DNA from 3 places in the Bradyrhizobium sp. AZCC 1588 genome. Region 2 is predicted to be linked to each of the others. Evidence: riboswitches for the same ligand, from Rfam matches in the RefSeq annotation. Region 2 holds a riboswitch; each other region holds the start of a gene.
The links. A riboswitch is a leader RNA that binds a small molecule or an ion and turns the genes downstream of it on or off. The one in region 2 is predicted to bind cobalamin.

Region 1: another riboswitch for cobalamin. It lies ahead of V1277_RS12230 (TonB-dependent receptor); the one in region 2 lies ahead of V1277_RS31710 (DUF1636 domain-containing protein).
Region 3: another riboswitch for cobalamin. It lies ahead of V1277_RS10030 (ribonucleoside-diphosphate reductase subunit alpha); the one in region 2 lies ahead of V1277_RS31710 (DUF1636 domain-containing protein).

Annotation. Positions count from the first base shown of each region.
Region 1 covers NZ_JAZHSC010000001.1:2,604,484-2,609,987, forward strand. The annotation lists gene V1277_RS12220 (ABC transporter ATP-binding protein) at 1-143, opposite strand, end outside; gene V1277_RS12225 (FecCD family ABC transporter permease) at 140-1,183, opposite strand; cobalamin riboswitch at 1,318-1,516, shown strand; gene V1277_RS12230 (TonB-dependent receptor) at 1,630-3,897, shown strand; gene V1277_RS12235 (transcriptional regulator) at 4,090-4,329, shown strand; gene V1277_RS12240 (hypothetical protein) at 4,336-4,626, shown strand; gene V1277_RS12245 (hypothetical protein) at 4,657-4,899, opposite strand; gene V1277_RS12250 (IS701 family transposase) at 5,409-5,504, opposite strand, start outside.
Region 2 covers NZ_JAZHSC010000001.1:6,795,777-6,801,280, forward strand. The annotation lists gene cobN (cobaltochelatase subunit CobN) at 1-688, opposite strand, end outside; gene cobW (cobalamin biosynthesis protein CobW) at 688-1,737, opposite strand; gene V1277_RS31710 (DUF1636 domain-containing protein) at 1,734-2,108, opposite strand; cobalamin riboswitch at 2,203-2,419, opposite strand; gene cobO (cob(I)yrinic acid a,c-diamide adenosyltransferase) at 2,463-3,116, shown strand; gene V1277_RS31720 (cobyric acid synthase) at 3,128-4,576, shown strand; gene cobD (threonine-phosphate decarboxylase CobD) at 4,581-5,504, opposite strand, start outside.
Region 3 covers NZ_JAZHSC010000001.1:2,143,278-2,148,781, reverse strand. The annotation lists gene metE (5-methyltetrahydropteroyltriglutamate--homocysteine S-methyltransferase) at 1-625, opposite strand, end outside; cobalamin riboswitch at 739-952, opposite strand; cobalamin riboswitch at 1,086-1,303, shown strand; gene V1277_RS10030 (ribonucleoside-diphosphate reductase subunit alpha) at 1,418-4,324, shown strand; gene V1277_RS10025 (ribonucleotide-diphosphate reductase subunit beta) at 4,350-5,480, shown strand.

The DNA.
Region 1 (5,504 bases), 4.2 Mb from region 2:
AACGTCGTCTTACCGGCGCCGTTCGGGCCGACCAGCGCCACCAGGTGTCCCGCCGATAGCGCCAGCGAAACGTCCCTCAGCACGACGCGGCCGGCGAGCCGCACGCCGAGTCTCCTTGCGATCAGCAGCGCAGCCTCGCTCATGCGACGCCTCCGCCGAGCGCGCGGCGTTCGCGCATGATCAGATAGAGGAAGAACGGCACGCCGATGATCGAGGTCAGCACGCCGACCTTGATGTCCGACGTCGAGGGAATGATGCGCACCGCAATATCGGCAGCTAGCAATAGCGCCGAGCCTGCGAGTGCGCTCGGCACCAACAGCCGCCCGGGATCGTGGCCGATCAACGGCCGCATCAGATGCGGCGCGACCAGGCCGATGAAACCGATGGTGCCGGTGACGGCGACCGCGCCGCCGACACCGAGCGCGACGCCCGAAATCACGAATAACCGTAAGCGCCCGACATCGACGCCGAGGCTCTGCGCGGTTTCCTCGCCCAGGCTCAGCGCCCGAAAGGCATGGCGCTGGCTGAACAGCATCAGCGCGCCGGCAATGATGAAGGGAAACGCCAGCATCACATGCTGAAAGCTGCGGTCCTCCAGCGAGCCGAGCAGCCAGAATGCGATCTCCAGCACCACGAAGGGATTGCTGGAGAGGTTCATCACCAGCGCGGTGGCAGCGCCCGCAAAGCTCGAAATCGCCAGTCCCGACAGAATGAGGATCAGCAAACCCGCATTGCGGCCGGCGATCGAGAGCAGCACGAACACCGAAGCGAATGCCGCAACGATCGCCGCGACCGGGAGCGCATAGGAGCGCACGTCGGCCAGCCCGAGCGCGATCACCAGCACTGCGCCGAACGCGGCCGATTGCGGCGCGCCGAACAGCGAGGGCGAAGCCAGCGGATTGCGGAGCAAACCCTGCAGCGACGCGCCTGACAGCCCGAGAATGGCACCGATTGCGAGCGCCAGCAGCGTGCGCGGCAGGCGGATTTCCCGCACGATGACCTGCGCCACCTCGCTGCCGCCGCCGAACAGCGCTTCCGCCACCGCAAGCGGCGACAGCCGCACCGGCCCGATGCCGAGCGAGATCAGCATCAAGAGCGCAACGAGGGCGGCAAGCGCCGCGGTCGCGCCGATCCGCCGGCGCGCGGCTTCCTCATTGGTCAGGGTTACGGCCTCAACACTCATCGATCGTCCTAAAGCAGGTTTACCCGCCCCGGTACAGACGGCGGGCAGGCGTGCTCATGCGGCAAAAATAGCGCACTCGTCCAGTGAGGATCGCCGGACGCCCCGGGGCGCATTGACTCGGACTTTGACAAACTTCTACCATAGTTCCCGACGGTTCCCGTTTGGGGATCAAAAGGGAATGCGGTGCGGGGAAATCCCCCAATTCCGCGGCTGCCCCCGCAACTGTAAGCGGCGAATCCTTCGTCATAAGCCACTGGGCATCTCGGTCCTGGGAAGGCGACGATGGGGTAACGACCCGCGAGCCAGGAGACCTGCCGTCAGCCGTGGTCACACGCGAAGATGTCGGTCGGGGAGTACAGACATTAGCTTCACCAGAGCTGCTCAAAGCACATGGTGAGACTTGGTTCGCTGTGACGTGCCACTGACGTCATACCGAGGTCCAAGTCATGTCTTTCACCAACAGAGCCGCAAGGCGCCGCCGCTTTTGGCTCGCTTCCAGTTTTCTCGTTCCCATCGTGTCGCTCGGCATTTCCGGCGCGCACGCGCAGACGCCGGAGCCATTGCCGCCGATCGAGGTAACTTCGCCTACCGACCCGAACCGGACCCGCGCCAAGCCGACCTATGATGAACCATCGACCTCGCGCCGCATCGTGCCCGCGGCTGCACCGTCGACCGGCACGCGACCTGCGGCGGGGACCGGCTCGAACGTCGCATCGCAAAGGGCCCCGCAAGGCGCAGGCGGCGGACGGCAGTTCTCCGGCATCGTCGGCACGTCCGCAACCGTCATTACCGCGGACGACATTGCGCATTCGCCGGCGCAGACCTTGCCCGACATCATCGCGCAGGTGCCGGGCGTGCAATTGACCAGCCTTTACGGCGGTGTGAACGGCGCCAAGACGTCCGTCGACCTCCGCGGCTTCGGCGCCTTCGCGACGGCCAATAGCCTCGTCCTGATCAATGGCCGCAGGCTCAACGATATCGATATGGCCGGCGTCGATCTTTCGACCATTCCGCTCAATTCGATCGAACGGATCGAAATCACCCGTGGCAACAGCGGCGCGGTGCTCTACGGCGACAACGCGGTCGGCGGCGTCGTCAACATCGTCCTGAAGGACGGCGCCGGCGGCCCGCCTGTCGCGATTCGCAGCGAAGCCGGCGTCGGCTCGTTCAACCAGCGGCTTGCGAACATTTCGACCGCGACCAACTACGGACCTTGGTCGACGTCCTTCTATGGCAACGCCATCAAGTCTGATGGTTACCGGGTCAACAACGCCCTCGACCAGCGCAACGGGGTCGGCAATCTCAATTATACCACACCGGACCTCAAGGCCTTCCTTACAGTGACCGGTGACGACCAGAAGCTCGGCTTCCCGGGCGGACGCACCGTCGATCCCTCAATCGGACTCAATCAACTCGTCACTGATCGCAGGGGCACCAATACGCCGTTCGACTACGGCAATCAGCAGGGCGCCAGCGCAACCACCGGCTTTACCAAGACGATCATGAACGGCGTCGACCTCATCGTCGACGGCGGCTTTCGGAAGAAGGACACGCAAAGCGGTTTCTTCGGTGCGGTACCGTTTGCGTCGCCGCTGCCGAGCTTCTCCTCGACCTATAACGATGCGGCACTGCAGACCTGGTCGATCACGCCGCGACTGAGCGTCAAGAACTCGATCCTCGGGATGCCCTCACAGATCCTGACCGGCATCGATTATTACGATGCGACGTTCAACCAGGAACGCGGGGCGTTCAAAGGCCTTCCGCCTACCCACATCTACGATCTGTCGCAACAGACGGTGGCGGGCTATTGGCAGCAAACCGTCGGTCTGTTGCCGACGACGGATTTCTCCTATGGCGCCAGGATTCAAAACACCAGCCTGAGTGCCCGGGATCGGTTTGATCCCAATGCGCCCGGTTGCGCCATGTTCTTCAATTGCAGCCCAGCGGCCTCTCCGTTGGACAGCAACGAAACACAATACGCGCTGCATGCTGGGCTCGAGCATCGATTCAATAGCGTGTTCTCGGTATTCGGCCGCGCCGCGCGCGCATTCCGTACCCCGACCGTCGACGAGCGCGTCTCCAGCGGCCCCTTCTTCGTTCCAGGGACTTTCGAGTTGAAGACGCAGACCTCCCACGACATCGAGGGCGGCTTCCGCATCAAGAGCGGTGGCTTCCAGATGCAATCGAGCATCTACAACATGGACCTCGAGAACGAGATCCATTTCATCCCGGCGCTGTTTTTCAACGTCAACCTCGGTCCGACCCGCCGCTACGGCTCGGAGACCAGCGCTTCGCTGCGTGTCAGTGACACGGTGACGCTCCGCGGCGGCGTGGCCTACACCCGCGCTGTCTTCCGCGAGGGTGCATTCGCCGGCAATGACGTGCCGCTGGTGTCGCGTTACACCGCAAGCGGCGGCGTGACCTGGAACATCTGGCAGAACTATCTGGTGTTCGACGCCACGGTGCGGGCCTGGAGCGAACGCATCATGGACAATGACCAGGCCAATACCCAGCACCGCATTCCGGCGGACGCCACCGTCGATTTGAAACTGAGCGGCGCCTACGACCGCTTCTTCTGGTCTGTCGGCGTGAATAATCTGTTCAACGCGCTCTATTACGACTACGCGATCGCGAGCTCGTTCACGCCTGGCCGCTTCGCGGCCTATCCACTCCCGGGCCGCACCTTCATGGTGAAGGCCGGCGCGACGTTCTGACCGATACAGCCGGTTCGGCTTGCTGCCGGACCGGCTCGACCTGCCGTGTTCCCCGCCAGCCTTTCATATCAAGGCAGATTCTGTCAGAAACTGCGCCATTTTCGACCGAAAATAACGTCCTCTGCGCGCCGATCCGTGGTAAATGGGCCACAGACCGCTCGACGATATCAGTCGTGATTTCAGAGGTATGACATGAATGATGAGCCGAAGAGCGCCGCCGAGCTGAAAGAAATGAGGCTCAACCGCAAGCGCGCCCAGGAAGTCGATGGCATCAAGGCAATGGCCGAGATCGCGGCTGCCGATATCGCGATCCGCAAGCGAACCGAGAAGCTGCGCGCGCTGCGTCTGGCGAAGGAAGCGGCAGACCGCGCAAATCCGCCGGAATCGAAAGTCAAGGGCAAGACCAGAGCCAGGATTGCGAAAAGAGGCTGACTTGAAATGACGAAAGAGGATCGCGATCGCGCCCAGGCGCGCTTCGACAAGGCTGCCAAGGCGGCTCAGGACGCAAAGTCCGGCAAGGCCGAACGCGACGCAGCGGCGAAAGCCGTGCTCGACAATATGGCGAAGCTGAAGGCATTGCGGCTCGCGCGCGAAGCAGCCGAGCCGAAACGTGCGCCCGCCACAAAGGCCGCAAAGAAGGCGCGCAGCAGCGCAAAGCGGCCCGACGAGAAGCCGGTGGCCCTGTCCGAGTGGCTGGCGAGCCAGCAGAACGGCGGACGACGAACCTGAGATCGGCCGATCGAGCTCAAAGATCCGGCGTTACGCCGGCCCCGGCCAATCGATCATCGATCGCGTCTTGTTCTCGGCATCGTAAACCTGCACCTGAAGCATCTGGAAGCGGTTCTTCAACGCCATGCCCGCTTCCTCGGCCGCCTCCACCGTATCGTGGTGCGACTTGAAGTGGCCATCGACGACCAGCGAATAACCGGTGGTCGGAGCCTTGTCGGCGCGGAGGATCTTGCGCTGTTGCGGTTCATCGAGCGCAATGCGGGGCTTCTTCATACTGGCTCCATGTGATGCCCTTCGAGCTGAAGCCGAAAAAAGGGCGGGAAGAATCGTTTGACCGGCGCTAGGATACCTTCCGGCCGCGATTAGATTGAGGTCATGCCGTTACCCTGAGTCGGCATGCAGCGCAAACGCCGATTGATCCGGCGAAGAAGCATCACTTTGGTGAAATCATATGGGCGGAACAGGCAGGAAGAACAGCGAGCCTCCGAAACAAGGCGATGCCAAACCGAAGAAGCCGCCGCGCCCGCCGGTTGAGGAGGAGGAGGACCACGAGGACGGCGACATCGCTACGCCGAAGCGGGACCGTTATGGTCCTGATGATGAGCCGTTGTAGCCTCATAAAAGTTGGTAGCCCGTAGGGTGGGCTAATCCTACTGCGTCACGAGCGCTTTCTGACATATCGAGCGGCACGGGCTCCGCAACAGGGGCATCGCGGGAGCCACTTTGTAAGCGCTTTGATCAAGCGTGCACGCATGGTCGCGATCGAGTTTGGAATGTGGCGTTCAGGCCGCAAGGGCGGATCCGCGGGGTCGATAACCGTCGGGTAATGCAGGCGTCGAGAGCAGCGCGGGGGAACGAGGTCCTGAGGGGGGAATCGC
Region 2 (5,504 bases):
CGTCAAAGCCCGTCTGCCGCAGCGCTGCGATCAGCGCGTCGACCGGACCTGTGTCGGCGGCCGTGAGATAGGAGCGATAGAACGTAACCAGCGCACGCGGCCGTCCATCTCCTGTCGGCTCTGCCACAACACCGCGAGCAGGGTCATAGAAACCGATCTCGGGAATATCGATCTCACCGACGACAGGTCCCGCATAAAGGCCCGACGCCAGCGCAAGCTGCGCGATCGCCGCTTGTGCGGCGACCGGACCGCCCTTGTCACAGAGAACCTTGAGCCGCCTCAGCGTTGAGACCGGCAGTGTGGAGAAAGCATCCAGCCGTTCATCGTCGCGACCGTCCGCCGGCAGCACCGCTAGAGCGATGTTGCGATCCTTGGCGAGCTGATGCAACGCCATGAGCCCATACGACCAGTAGGACTCCCCGCCAATCAGGCGCACGAGGATTCCCCGCGCCTGCGACAGCGTTCGCTCGACATAGGTGTCCACCGACAGCGGGTGACGCAGCTCCGCAAGATTGGCGAGCCTCAGCGACGGCGGGTCGGCCCGCCGCCCTCGCCGCCAGCCTGACGCGAAGGCTGCAAGATCGCTGTCCGAGAACGAGAGCACCACGAGATCGGCCGTGTCCTGGCCGATGTCTCTGGGCGTCGCGGTCTCCTCAAGGCCGCGGCTCTCGCGAAAAACGACGTGCATCAGATGCCTAGTCCCGCAATACCAAGTCCTGCTCTGATCGCGGCTTCATCGATGTCGCCGTGTTCACCGATCACAACCAGTTTCGATTGCCTCGCCCGCGTGCCCCATGGCTGGTCGAACTGATGCCGCACGCGCTCGCCGACCGATTGCAGCAGCAGCCGCATCGGCTTGCCTTCGATCGCGATATAGCCCTTGGCACGCAATACATTCTGCTCGCGCGCCAGCCGCTGGATCGCGACAACCAGCGCATCGATATCCGTCACTTCCGGAAGATCGACGACGATGGAGGCAAAATCATTGTGCTCGTGCTCGTCCTCGCCGTCATGATGCGAGGGGCGCGCGGCAAGATCGTCCTCGGCGGCCGCTTCGAGACCGAGGATCACGCGCGCATCGACGGCGCCATCTACGACCGTCAGCATCGGCACGCGACGCGGCATCTCGGCCTCGATCGCAGCCTTTGCCGCTTCGAGCCCGGCCGAGCCGGCAAGGTCTGCCTTGGTGAGCAGCACGATATCGGCGCAGGCGATCTGGTCCTCGAACACTTCCGACAGCGGCGTCTCGTGATCGAGACTGTCATCGGCCGCGCGCTGCGCTTCCACGGCGTCCGGATCCGGCGCAAAGCGACCGGCAGCTACGGCCTCCGCGTCAGCCAGCGCGATTACGCCGTCGACCGTGATCCGCGACCGGATCTTCGGCCAGTCGAACGCCTTCAGCAGCGGTTTTGGCAAGGCCAGTCCCGATGTCTCGATCAGGATGTGATCCGGCCTCACCTGGCGCGCGAGCAGCTGCTCGATGGCCGGAATGAAATCGTCGGCCACGGTGCAGCAGATGCAGCCATTGGCGAGTTCGACGATATTTTCCGCCGGACAATTGGCATCGGCGCAGGACTTCAGGATCTCGCCATCGACGCCTTCGCTGCCGAACTCGTTGACGAGCACTGCGAGCTTCTTGCCGTTGGCGTTGGTGATCAGATGCTGGATCAGCGTCGTCTTGCCCGATCCAAGAAAGCCGGTGACGACGGTGACGGGGACCTTGGCGAGGGAGTTCATTCGGCGGCCTCCGGCACGACGGCAATGGGCGGAATGCGAGCAAGCGATTGCTTGCGGAAAATTTCGGGGCGGCTGCGCCACGGCACGATGCCATCGGGCGCCGTCGCATAGGCCGATGCGCCGGCAATCACATCGCGTGCGTTGGCATCCGACAGGCGGCCATAGACATAGGACCATCGTCCCGGCGCGCTGAGCGCGACCGAACAGCCCTGGCTGCACGCGGACAGACATTCGACGGGAACCACGCTGACACCTTCGGGCACGCCGGCGTCGAGAATGGCGGCATGCAGGCGCTTGCCGGGCGCGGTCTCGCCCTCCGCCAGCGTCTGGCCGGCACGGCAGGTAATGCAGACGTGAAGTGTGACAGTCATCGCCCCTTCCAGGATAATTAGCGGGAGGCGATGAGGCGCGCGAACCCATCCGAAGGAAGGCTCGCTTCCCCGTCGCGGAACACCCCGTCCGCCGGTCCAAAACGTTGCGCTGGCAGGTCTCCCGGCTTGCGGAGCAGGATTTCTTCCTTCGATGCCCGCCTTCCCGACCCCGTTGGGGCAGTGGCTTCGGGCATCTCTCCGGTCACGGTCGCGGGGGCGGCTGCTTTTCGAACCCAAACCTCTCGATTTGAGCCCTATCGCATTCCCTCTTCGCCTGTCGTAGGACAGGAACCAACGCAGGCCTACCATTTGCTTTGGGCCGCGACTTGTCAAGCCGAAGGACCACGTCAGATGATGTCTGAACAAGATGCCGCCGAAGGCGAGCAAATTGTCGCCTCCGAGGCCTCGGCCGACGCCCGCCATACAACGAAAATGGCGAAGAAAAAGGCCGCCCGCGACAAGATCATGTCGACCAAGAGCGGCGAAAAGGGACTGATTATCGTCCACACCGGCGCGGGAAAGGGAAAGTCATCCTCCGCCTTCGGCATGATCGTGCGTTGTGTCGCACATGACTTCCCTTGCGCGGTCGTGCAGTTCATCAAGGGGGCTTGGGATACCGGCGAACGCCGCCTTCTCACCGGCCATTTCGGCGATCTCTGCCAATTTCATGCGATGGGCGAAGGCTTTACCTGGGAAACGCAGGACCGCGCCCGCGATATCGCCGCCGCGAAAGCCGGCTGGGACAAGGCGAAGCAACTGATTCTGGATCCGACCTTGCGCATGGTCGTGCTCGACGAGATCAACATCGCGCTCCGCTACGACTATCTGGAGATCGCCGAGGTCGTCGATTTCCTGAGGGCACACAAGCCGCCGATGACGCACGTCGTTCTCACCGGCCGTAACGCCAAGGACGAGTTGATCGAGATCGCCGATCTCGTCACCGAGATGACACTGGTGAAGCATCCCTTCCGCTCTGGCATCAAGGCGCAGCCGGGCGTCGAGTTCTGAAGACAATTTCGATGGCGCGCGCATTGATGATCCAGGGAGCAGGCTCGGACGTGGGCAAGTCGCTCATTGTCGCAGGACTCGCGCGCGCCGCGAGGCGCCGTGGTTTGCGCGTGCTCCCCTTCAAGCCGCAAAATATGTCGAACAATGCGGCGGTAACGGTCGACGGCGGCGAGATCGGCCGCGCGCAGGCCTTGCAGGCGTTGGCCGCTGGCGTCGAACCGCACACCGACATGAATCCTGTCCTGCTTAAGCCGGAAACTGATGTCGGCGCGCAGATCATCGTGCATGGCAAGCGCATCGCGACGGCGCGCGCGCGCGAATATGCTTCTTTGAAGCCGTCGCTCATGGGGGCGGTGCTCGAGAGTTTTGCGCGACTGAAGGATCGTGCCGATCTCGTGCTCGTCGAAGGCGCCGGCAGCCCGGCCGAGGTCAATCTGCGCAAAGCCGACATCGCCAATATGGGCTTTGCGCGAAAAGCCGCCGTCCCGGTGGTGCTAATCGGCGACATCGACCGCGGCGGCGTCATTGCTCAGCTCGTCGGTATCAAGACCGTGATCGATCCTGAAGACGCCGCAATGATCCAAGGCTTTGTGATCAACAAATTCCGCGGCGACCCCACGCTGTTTGGCGACGGTTATCGGCTGATCGAAGCCAGGACATCCTGGCGCGGCTTCGGGGTGCTGCCCTATTTCACCCGCGCGAGCGAGCTTCCGGCCGAGGATGCGTTGGGCCTCGGCGAAGCGCGCAAGCCCGGCCAATGCAAGATCGCGTTTCTTGCATTGTCGCGGATCGCCAATTTCGACGATCTCGATCCGCTGAAGCTCGAGCCCGGTATCGACCTCGTGATGGTCCGCCCCGGTGAGGCCATTCCCGGCGACGCCAGGCTCGTCATCATTCCCGGCTCGAAGTCGACGCGCGGCGATCTCGCCTTCCTGCGCGCGCAGGGCTGGGACATCGATCTGCTCGCGCATCACCGCCGCGGCGGTCACGTGCTCGGCGTCTGCGGCGGTTACCAGATGCTCGGGCACAGCGTGGCCGATCCCGAAGGGATCGAGGGACCGGCGGGAGAAACGGACGGGCTCGGGCTCCTAGATGTAACGACGGTGATGACCGGGGAGAAGACGCTCACCCGCGTCACCGCGCAGCACGCGGAAACGAGGCAACCGATCGATGCCTATGAGATCCATATCGGGCGAACTGATGGGCCTGATCGCGCGCGTCCATTCGCAATGCTCGATGGCGCGCCGGAAGGAGCGATCTCACGTGACGGCCGCGTGTACGGCAGCTATCTGCACGGCCTGTTCGCCTCCGACAACTTTCGCAGCTTGTTTCTCGGGCAATTGGACATTCCGGTCACGGGCCAGCAGTACCGCGTAAGAGTAGAGAGTGCACTCGATGCGCTCGCCGATCACATCGAGGCGCATCTAGATGTCGAAGGACTGCTTGCGCTTGCGCGTTGAGGGATCAGCGCGATAGAGCGGCGGCCAGGCGCGCCCATTCGGTCTCGTCGCCTGGCAGGCCTAGCCGCAACCACCCCGGCTGTTGCTCGAAGACGCGCGACCAGATACGCGCGCCGGCGAGGCGCTCCTGCGCAGCACGCCCGTCCTCGGTCTCATAGAGACGGAAAAGCGGAGCGCCGCCGACGAGACGCCACCCCTGTGGTTTCGCTTCGGCATCGAGCCGCAGGCAATCGCGCGCAAGGCGGGTCGCAGTCGCCTTGGCCCAATCGCGATCGAGCAAGGCACGCCGTCCGACCGCAATCGCGGCGCCGGAAACTGGCCACGGGCCAGCCATCGCGGAAAGCGCCGCGATGTCCTCTTCCCCACCGAGCACGAAGCCGAGACGCAGGCCCGCGAGCCCATAAAATTTTCCGAACGAGCGCAGGATCAGGAGACCAGGTCGTCCCGCCTCCGCTGCCAGCGACAGTTCGGGCGTGGCGTCGGCAAAACTTTCGTCAATGACGAGACGACCCACGCGTGTCAGCAACGCGAGCAGCTCAGCCTTGTCATGGTGTCGGCCGTCGGGGTTGTTTGGATTGACGACCACGGCGAGGTCGGCTCCGGCCAACGCATCGAGCGTGGGGACTTCGGCCGCGTCCCAACCGGCGGCCGAGAGAGCCGCAACGTATTCATTGTAAGTCGGCGCGAGAACGCGGGCTCGGCCATGTGGCGCAAGCCGCGGCAAGAGCTGGATGGCCGCTTGCGCACCGGCCATAGCCAGAATTGATGCACTGATCCCATAGGCCTGCCGCGCGGCTTCGTGCAGGGATTCGATATCGGAATGCGACGGAAGCGCGCTCCAGTGCAGCTGTCCTATCTCGCCGACCGGATAGGGTTGCCGATTGATGCCGGTCGACAGATCGATCCAGTCCTGCACGCGCCCGCCGAA
Region 3 (5,504 bases), 4.7 Mb from region 2:
GATTGAAACCGGCATCCTTGCTCTTGGCGAGTTTGAGAAACGTGACGGGGCCGACCAGCACGGGGCGGGTTTGATAGCCCAGCGCCTTGGCTTCCTCGTATTCCTCGATCGGCTTGCGCGAGGCGAGAGTGAACTGCTGATCCTTCGCCAGTTCGGGCACCATGTAGTGGTAGTTGGTGTCGAACCATTTTGTCATCTCGAGCGCCGGCACGCCGTGCGTGGCGCCATGTCCGTGATGGGCATGGCCGCAGCTCGCCTCATGCGCCTTGCCTTGCGCGCCGCGGGCCATCGCGAAGTAAGTCGCAAGCGAGACCGGCCCGCCGTTCCAGCGATAGATCTCCGGGATTGCGCCTATCATCACTGATGTGTCGAGCACCTGGTCGTAGAACGAGAAATCGTTCGACGGGATCACGCTGACGCCGAGCTTTTTCTGGCGCGCCCAGTTGGCGGCGCGAAGGCCGACGCCGGTTTCGATCAGCGCCTTCTCGTCGGTTGCGCCCGACCAGAAACTCTCCAGCGCGAATTTCAGCTCGCGGCGCGGACCGATGCGCGGCGTGCCGAGGGAGGCAACGGAAAGTGAAGAAGTGGAGATGGTGGAAGAAGACGTAGCTTTGGAAGAAGACATGGCTTAACCCCAAAAGTTGGGGGCAAAGGCCGAAGTGACACGTCTGGATTTTTCGCGGACGGCAGAGCGCGCGCGGAAAATCGCAACCGCACCACCGGGACACCCCGCCCGAGGACGTGTATGTTGTCGAGGCAGGTCTCCTGGCTCGCGGGTCAATGCTGCTGTCCGGCCTTCCCGAAACCTTGCGAGGTCTCAGTGACTTTGTTGGACAGCGGCTCGCTGCTTACAGTTGCGGGGGCAGCTCCGGCTTTGGCTTTTCGGCCGCACCGGCTTCCCTCTTAGCTTCGGAAGAACGTCTCCCGAAGAACCACGACGGGTCCACTTATCGGCAACGCGGCAGGCACGTCAACTCGACGACATTCACCGGTGCGTTGTGATCGTTGTTCACAGCCATAGGGTTCCGTCGCCGAAATTCTTGCACATCGCCCGCTCGCCCCATTGACAGCCGCATCCGAATAACACGAGATATAGCCGTCACGGTCCGCCATGGCCCAACACATGGTGGCTAAGAGGGAAGCCGGTGATCGCGCGAAAGCGCGAAAATCCGGCGCTGCCCCCGCAACTGTAAGCAGTGAGTTGCTCCCGAATCTTACGTCACTGATGCGGCATCGCATTGGGAAGACACGGGAACAACGGCGACCTGCGAGCCAGGAGACCTGCCGCGACACCGAAGAAAACGTCCACGGGCGGGGTGTCCCGGCGGCGCTTGCAGATTCGTGCCCGCGTTTTCGCGTGGGCTAAAGCTGTAGCGTCTTCAGACATCCGGCCCCAACACCATCACGGGGTCTCTTGATGTCACTCTCTCTCGATCGCGAAGCCAACGCCGCTCCATTCATCCGACTGCGTCCCGAATCGCTTGCCGCCTCGGAAGCGCAGCCGCCGATGCAGGTGATTCGCCGCAACGGCACGGTTTCGAAATTCGACGCGAGCAAGATTTCGGTGGCGATGACCAAGGCGTTTCTCGCGGTCGAGGGACATGGCGCGGCGGCCTCCCGCCGCGTGCATGAAATCGTCGAGCAACTGACCGCCGAAGTCGTCGGCGCGCTGTCGCGCCGGATGAGCGAGGGCCGCACCTTTCATATCGAGGACGTGCAGGACCAGGTTGAACTTGCCCTGATGCGCAGCGAGCATCACAAGGTCGCGCGCGCCTATGTGCTCTATCGCGAGGAACGCACGCGCCAGCGTGCCGGACAGGACGTGGCCAAGGCCGCCCAGCCATCGGGGAAGCCCTCGTTACGTGTCACGCTGGCCAGCGGCGCGCAGGTCCCCCTCGACATCGCGCGGCTGACGCTGATCATCGAAGAAGCCTGCACTGGCCTCGAGGGCGTCGGCGCCACGGCGGTGCTCGCCGAGACGCAGCGCAATCTCTATGATGGCATCAGCGAGGACGAACTGGCGCTGGCGTCGGTGATGGCCGCGCGCACGCTGGTGGAGCAGGAGCCGAACTACGCCTATGTCAGCGCGCGGCTCTTGCTCGACAAGCTGCGCACCGAGGTGCTGTCTTTCGTGCATGATACGCCGACGAGCGCGTCGCAGGCCGAGATGGCCGAGCGCTACGGCGAGTACTTTCCGGCCTATATCAAGGCCGGCATCAACGCCGAACTGCTCGATCCCGATCTGGCACGCTTCGACCTGAAAAAGCTTGCTGCCGCGTTGAAGCCGGAACGCGACCTGGCGTTTCAGTTCCTGGGTCTGCAGACGCTGTACGATCGCTATTTCCTGCATGTGCACGGCAACCGGATCGAGCTGCCGCAGGCGTTCTTCATGCGCGTCGCGATGGGGCTGGCCGTCCGCGAGATCGACCGCGAGGCGCGCGCCATCGAGTTCTACGATCTCTTATCGTCGTTCGACTTCATGGCCTCGACGCCGACGCTGTTCAATTCCGGCACGCTGCGGCCGCAATTGTCGTCCTGCTTCCTCACCACCATCGCCGACGATCTCGACGGCATCTTCAAGTCGGTCAAGGACAATGCGCTGCTTGCAAAATATTCCGGCGGACTCGGCAACGACTGGACCCGCGTGCGTGGGCTCGGCGCGCACATCAAGGGCACCAATGGCGAAAGCCAGGGCGTGGTGCCGTTTCTAAAGGTGGCCAATGACACCGCGATCGCCGTCAACCAGGGCGGCAAGCGCAAGGGCGCAGTCTGCGCCTATCTCGAAACCTGGCATATCGACATCGAGGAATTTTTGGACCTGCGCAAGAACACCGGCGACGACCGCCGCCGCACCCATGACATGAACACCGCGAACTGGGTGCCGGACCTGTTCATGCAGCGCGTCGAGGCCGGCGGCGAATGGACGCTGTTCTCGCCGGACGAGACGCCCGACCTGCATGACCTCTACGGCAACGCATTCGCCGAGCGTTACGCGGCTTACGAAGCAAGGGCGGCGCGGGGCGAGATCCGCGTGTTCAAGCAGATCCGCGCCACGGATCTGTGGCGCAGGATGCTGACCATGCTGTTTGAGACCGGGCATCCCTGGATCACGTTCAAAGATCCCTGCAATCTGCGCTCGCCGCAGCGCCATGCCGGCGTGATTCATTCCTCGAACCTCTGCACGGAAATCACGCTCAATACCTCCGACGAGGAAACCGCCGTCTGCAATCTCGGCTCGATCAACCTGCTCCACCATGTGCGGGAAGGCCGGCTGGACCAGGCGCGGCTGCAACGCAGTGTGACGACGGCAATGCGCATGCTCGACAACGTCATCGACATCAATTTCTATACCATCCCCGAAGCGCGACGTTCGAACCTGCGGCACCGCCCGGTCGGTCTCGGGCTGATGGGATTTCAGGATGCGCTGCAGGCGATGCGGATTGCGATGGCTTCCGATGCGGCGGTGACGTTCGCCGATACCAGCATGGAGATGATTTCCTATTACGCCATTTCGGCCTCCGTCGATCTCGCCGCCGAGCGCGGGCGCTATCCGTCGTTCGATGGCTCACTGTGGAGCCGCGGTATTTTGCCGATCGATTCGATCGAACTGTTGGCCGAAGCCCGCGGTGGTCTCGCGATGGACCGCGGCATGACGCTCGACTGGGATAGCTTGCGCGAGCGGGTCAAATCGACCGGCATGCGCAATTCGAACGTGATGGCGATCGCGCCGACCGCGACGATTTCCAACATCTGCGGCGTCGCGCAGTCGATCGAGCCCGCCTACCAGAACCTTTACGTCAAATCCAACATGTCCGGCGACTTCACCGTGGTGAACGAGTTTCTGGTCCGCGACCTCAAGGCGCGCGGACTGTGGGACGAGGTGATGGTCAACGACCTCAAATATTTCGACGGCAGCTTGGGGGCCATCGATCGCATTCCCGACGACCTCAAGGCGCTCTATGCCACCGCGTTCGAGATCGACAGCGCCTGGCTGATCGAGGCGGCGTCGCGGCGGCAGAAATGGATCGACCAGTCGCAGTCGCTCAACCTCTATATCGCCAATCCTAGCGGCAAGAAGCTCGATGCGCTCTATCGGTTGGCGTGGGCGCGCGGGTTGAAGACGACCTATTACCTGCGCTCGCGCAGCGCGACGCATGTCGAAAAGTCCACGCTCCGGGGGACCGACGGCAAGCTCAACAGCGTCGCGTCCGCGGCGATGATGGCTCCAGCCCCAATCATCGTCGCGCCGGCCGCCACCGCGCCGGATTTAACCGGTGCGGTGGCGTGTTCGATCGACAATCCCGAATGCGAAGCCTGCCAGTAAGCAGCAAAAAACAAAGGAAGCCACAATGCTCGACTGGTCCGAACCATCCGCATCCCCGCGTCAGACGCCGCCGCCCCTCGTGGCGCAATCCGATGCCCAGGCCGAACAAACCGGCCTCGGCATGATAGATCGTCGCGGCGGACGCGTATCTGTCGACGACAAGCGGATGATCAACTGCCGCGCCGACGTCAATCAATTGCTGCCGCTGAAATACAAATGGGCCTGGGAGAAATATCTCGCCGGCTGCAATAATCACTGGATGCCGACCGAAGTTTCCATGCAGGCCGACATCGCGCTGTGGAAATCGCGCGACGGGCTGACGGAAGACGAGCGCCGCGCCATCAAGCGCAACCTCGGATTCTTCGCGGCCTCCGAAAGCCTGGTCGCCAACAATATCGTGCTGGCGATCTACCGCCATCTGACCAATCCGGAGTGCCGGCAATATCTGCTGCGGCAATCCTTCGAGGAGGCGGTTCATACGCACACCTTTCAATACATCGTCGAAAGCCTGGGGCTCGATGAGGGCGAGCTATTCAATATGTATCGCGAGGTGCCGTCGATTACCGACAAAGCAGCCTGGGCGCTGAAGCACACGCAGCATCTCGACGATCCCAATTTTAAGACCGGGACGCCGCAAGCCGATCAGGCATTCTTGCGCGATCTCGTCGCCTTCTACGTCATATTCGAAGGCATGTGGTTCTATACGGGCTTCGCGCAGATCCTCTCGCTCGGCCGCCGCAACAAGATGGTCGGCATCGCCGAGCAGTACCAGTACATCCTGCGCGATGAATCCATTCACCTGAATTTCGGCATCGATGTCATCAACCAGATCAAGATCGAAAACCCGCATCTATGGACCAAGGCGTTCCAGGACGAAGTCCGCGCCATGGTGCGCGAGGCGGCCGAACTGGAAGCGGCCTACGGGCGAGACACCATGCCGCGCGGGTTTCTCGGGCTGAATACGGCGTTGTGCGAGAGCTACATGCACTTCATCGCCAACCGCCGCTGCGCGCAGCTCGGGCTGCAGCGGGTGTTCGACGAGACCGAGAATCCGTTCCCCTGGATGTCGGAAGCGATGGACCTGAAGAAGGAGAAGAATTTCTTCGAGACTCGGGTGATCGAGTACCAGAACGGCGGTGCGCTGAGCTGGGAGTAGGGGGGGCGGATGCTCTCCGCTCGT